DNA from 2 places in the Bradyrhizobium sp. Rc2d genome. Region 2 is predicted to be linked to the other one. Evidence: riboswitches for the same ligand, from Rfam matches in the RefSeq annotation. Region 2 holds a riboswitch; the other holds the start of a gene.
The links. Region 2 has a riboswitch for S-adenosylmethionine ahead of metX (homoserine O-acetyltransferase MetX). Riboswitches for the same ligand answer to the same signal wherever they lie in the genome.

Region 1 (2,197 bases), on a different contig from region 2:
GCTTCAGACGCTGATGCGTCGTGGTCGCCGGATGCGTGACGAGGCTCTTGGCGTCGCCGAGATTGTTGGAGATCTTCGCCAGCTTCAATTCATTGAGCACGCGGAACGCGGCCTGCTTGCCGCCCTTGACCTCGAAGCCGACCAGCGTCGAGCCGCCGCGCATCTGCTTCTTCACCAGCGCCGCCTGCGGGTGATCGGCGCGGCCGGGATAGACCAACCGCGAAATCTTCGGATGGCTCGCCAGCACCTCGGCAATGCGCGCGGCGGTGTCGGTCTGCGCGCGCACGCGAACGCCCAGCGTCTCAAGGCCCTTGAGCAGGACCCAGGCGTTGAACGGCGAGATCGACGGGCCGGTCTGGCGCATGAAATTGTGGATGTGCTCGGCGATGAAGGCTTCCGAGGACAGGATGATGCCGCCCAGACAGCGGCCCTGGCCGTCGATATGCTTGGTCGCCGAATAGACCACGACGTCGGCCCCGAGCGCGAGCGGGCTCTGCCAGATCGGCGTTGCGAACACGTTGTCGACGACGAGCCGCGCGCCACCCTTGTGCGCGATCTCGGCGATGCCGGGGATGTCGAGCACATCTAACGTCGGATTGGTCGGGCTCTCCAGGAAGAACGTCTTGGTGTTGGGCTTGAGCGCCCGCTGCCACTGGTCGAGATCGAGCCCGTCGACCAGCGTGGTCTCGATGCCGTAGCGCGGCAGCAGATCCTGCACCACATAGAGGCATGAGCCGAACAGCGCCCGCGAAGCGACCACATGGTCGCCCGCCTTCAGCGGCGCCAGGATCGCGGTCGTCACCGCCGCCATGCCGGTGGCCGCCGAGCGGGCCGCCTCGGCGCCTTCGAGCTCGATCATGCGGCGCTCGAACATCGCGATGGTCGGGTTGGAGTAGCGCGAATAGATGAAGCCGGGATCCTCGCCCTTGAACCGCGCCTCGCACTCCTCGGCGCTGTTGTAGACGTACCCTTGCGTCAGGAACAGCGCCTCCGAGGTCTCGCCATATTGCGAGCGCAGGGTCCCGGAATGGACCAAGCGGGTTTCGGGACGGTAGGTGGCAGGCGACTTCGACATAGGACCCTCCGACATGACCGTCGAGCGAGAACGGTCACAAAAAAACCGGCCTGGATATCTCCACGGGCCGGGATCACAGAGGTCCCCGGCCTGTTTAGCGACTTATTTAACGTGGCTGCAAGCCGGCCGGCTCAAATCACCACGGGATAAGTGATGCTCATATTCCGCAACGCCCTTTCCGTCAAGGCGTCCATCGGATAGCCGTAAAAGGCTAGTATTTCCCGTATATCGGGATGCGTTTGCCCCTTGCTGAGGATCCCCGGTTGACGTTCACGGTCGCTGCCGACGCCAATGGTATCCTGCCCGACCGCATGATCGCGGCGATGGCGGAGGCGGGGCTCATCCTGCCCGCGTACGACTTCGTCGAGAGCCAGATCCAGCCGGCGAGCCTCGATTTGCGCCTCGGCGACATCGCCTATCGCGTCCGCGCCAGCTTCCTGCCCGGTCCCGGCGCCACCGTCGCCGAACGCATCGACGAATTGAAGCTGCACGAGTTCAGCCTGGCCGACGGCGCGGTGCTGGAGACCAACTGCGTCTACATTGTGCCGCTGCTGGAAAGCCTCGCGCTGCCGCCGGAGATCGTCGCGGCCGCGAACCCCAAGAGCTCGACCGGCCGGCTCGACGTCTTCACCCGCGTGATCGCCGACGGTACCCGCCGCTTCGACATGATCGGCGCCGGCTATCACGGCCCGCTCTATGCCGAGATCAGCCCGAAGACGTTTCCGGTGCTGGTGCGCGAGGGCTCGCGCCTGTCGCAGGTGCGCTTCCGCACTGGCGACGCCATCCTCAATGCCGACGAGCTCGATGCGCTGCATGCCGCCGAACGCCTGGTCGACATCGACGATGCCGATCTCTCCGGTGGCGTCGCCGTCTCCGTCGACCTGTCGGGTGAGAAAGCGAATGGCTTCGTCGGTTATCGCGCCAAGCGCCACACCGGCGTCGTCGACGTCGACCGCCGCTCCGGCTATGCGGTGGAGGATTTCTGGGAGCCGATCTCGGCCCGCCCCGACGGCAGCCTGATCCTCGATCCCGGCGAGTTCTACATCCTCGCCTCCAAGGAAGCTGTGCAGGTCCCGCCCGACTACGCCGCCGAGATGGTGCCGTTCGATCCCTTGGTCGGTG
Region 2 (2,197 bases):
CAATATCGAGAATGCCGGGATTCGGCACGGGGCGGGACATCTTAAACTCCGGATTGGCGGGACGGCTCGCGACTTACGATTTCGGCCCGGTCGGGGGCACCGTATAGCGCGTTGCGTGGCTGCCGACGAGGGCCGTGGAGCGCACCGAGGCCCCCGCCTCGATCAGGGCAGCCTTGATTTTGTCGATGCTGGTCGCGCTCGTGACCGAGACCAGCAATGCCGCGCCGTCGAAGGCGGCATCGGGCACTGCCACGATCTCGGCAAGCGGCGACAGCGCGCGCGCGACCTCGGCGTTCCACCCGGAGACGCGCACGCTGAAGGTCTCGACCTCCGTCACCAGGGCGCTGTCGGCGACGCGCGAGATCGCGAACACCGGCAGTGCGGCCGGATGGTCGGCGCGCTCGACGAACGGCATCCGCGCGATGATCTTGGGCGCGCCGTCGGCTTCCAGCTCCAGCCACCACGGCGTGCGGCTCGAGGTGGCCGAGACCAGCGCCAGGTCGCCCTTGGATTTCGCCGCCGCCTCCACCGCGGCCTGCGCGCTGAAATGGGCGACGTAAGGCACGGTGAAGCCGAAATGAAAGCGCGCGGAATCGCGCATCGCCGGCTCGCTCACCGAGATGTCGGCATGCACGGAGAACGGCGCCTGCACATAGGTGAAGGTCGAGATGATCACGCGCCAGATGCTCTCGACCGTATCGAGCGGCAGGATGCCGCGATGGCGCTGCACGAGGTCACGCATCATGGCGGCCTCACGCGCCGGGCGGAACGCCGAGCCGACTTCCTGGGTCTGCTTCACCTGGATCAGACGGTCGATGATGTCGCCGCGCTGCATCAGGAGGCGATGCATGCCCTCGTCGATCGCGTCGATCTCCTTGCGCAATTCCTGAAGCGATGGTGGCGCGGGCGGACGTTGGGACATGACTGACAAAGAGCTGTTGAGAGGTGCCGATCCGCAAAAGCGGTCAGCTGCGGTCTATCCTGATTAGGCAGGATAGGCAGCGAAAGCAAAGAGAAATGACGGCCTTTTCGATCGACCGCTCGGAGGCAAATCCGGTTGACCTGGGCCGCGACTTGACGAAAACCGCCCCAGACGGTAGTTTTTGCCCGTTCCGTGGTCATTTGAGCCGGCCGGCTTGCAGCCACGTTAAAAAACTCGCTAAACAGGCCGGGGACGCTTCCGATCCCGGCCGAACCTATCGTTCAGGCCGGGTTTTTCATGGCCTGATGTCACTGCGGTCTGAAGTCCGATCGCAAACGAGGTCGATGGTCAAAATGGGTAGCGTCAAGTCGATACCGAGTCCTGCGATCAGCACCGATGATCGGTCACATGAGGTCGATCATCCGAGTTCGCAGGTTATGCGTTTCGGCGCCGATCAGCCGCTGCGGCTCGATTGCGGCATCGATCTGTCGCCGTTCCAGATCGCCTACCAGACCTATGGCGAATTGAACGCCGATCGCTCCAACGCCGTTCTGATCTGTCATGCGCTGACCGGCGACCAGCATGTCGCCAATGTGCATCCCGTCACCGGCAAGCCCGGCTGGTGGGAGACGCTGGTCGGCCCCGGCCGACCCATTGATCCCAAGCACTACTTCATCATCTGCTCCAACGTGATCGGCGGCTGCATGGGCTCGACCGGTCCGGCTTCGATCAATCCCGCCACGAGCAAGGTTTGGGGCCTCGATTTCCCCGTCATCACCATCCCCGACATGGTGCGCGCGCAGGCGATGCTGATCGACCGGCTCGGCATCGACACGCTGTTTGCGGTCGTGGGCGGGTCGATGGGTGGCATGCAGGTGCTGCAATGGACCGCGGCCTATCCTGCTCGCGTGTACTCCGCACTGGCGATTGCTTGCTCGACGCGGCACTCGGCGCAGAACATCGCGTTCCACGAACTCGGCCGCCAGGCAGTGATGGCCGATCCCGACTGGCACAATGGCGGCTATGCCGACCGCGGCATCCATCCGCATCGCGGGCTTGCGGTGGCACGCATGGCGGCGCACATCACCTATCTTTCCGACGCCGCGCTGCACCGAAAATTCGGCCGCCGCATGCAGGACCGTGAGCTGCCGACCTTCTCGTTCGACGCCGACTTCCAGGTCGAGTCCTATCTGCGCTACCAGGGCTCGTCCTTCGTCGAGCGCTTCGACGCCAATTCCTATCTCTATCTGACGCGCGCGATGGACTATTTCGATA

Region 1: linked by a shared signal. The riboswitch ahead of BLV07_RS11890 (O-succinylhomoserine sulfhydrylase) and the one ahead of metX (homoserine O-acetyltransferase MetX) in region 2 are both predicted to bind S-adenosylmethionine.

The regions. Positions count from the first base shown of each region.
Region 1 covers NZ_FNCU01000007.1:80,780-82,976, forward strand. Annotated here, with positions in the region: gene BLV07_RS11890 (O-succinylhomoserine sulfhydrylase) at 1-1,075, opposite strand, end outside; SAM riboswitch at 1,149-1,228, opposite strand; gene BLV07_RS11895 (2'-deoxycytidine 5'-triphosphate deaminase) at 1,309-2,197, shown strand, end outside.
Region 2 covers NZ_FNCU01000022.1:79,896-82,092, reverse strand. Annotated here, with positions in the region: gene hisC (histidinol-phosphate transaminase) at 1-40, opposite strand, end outside; gene BLV07_RS25520 (chorismate mutase) at 74-922, opposite strand; SAM riboswitch at 1,105-1,184, shown strand; gene metX (homoserine O-acetyltransferase MetX) at 1,276-2,197, shown strand, end outside.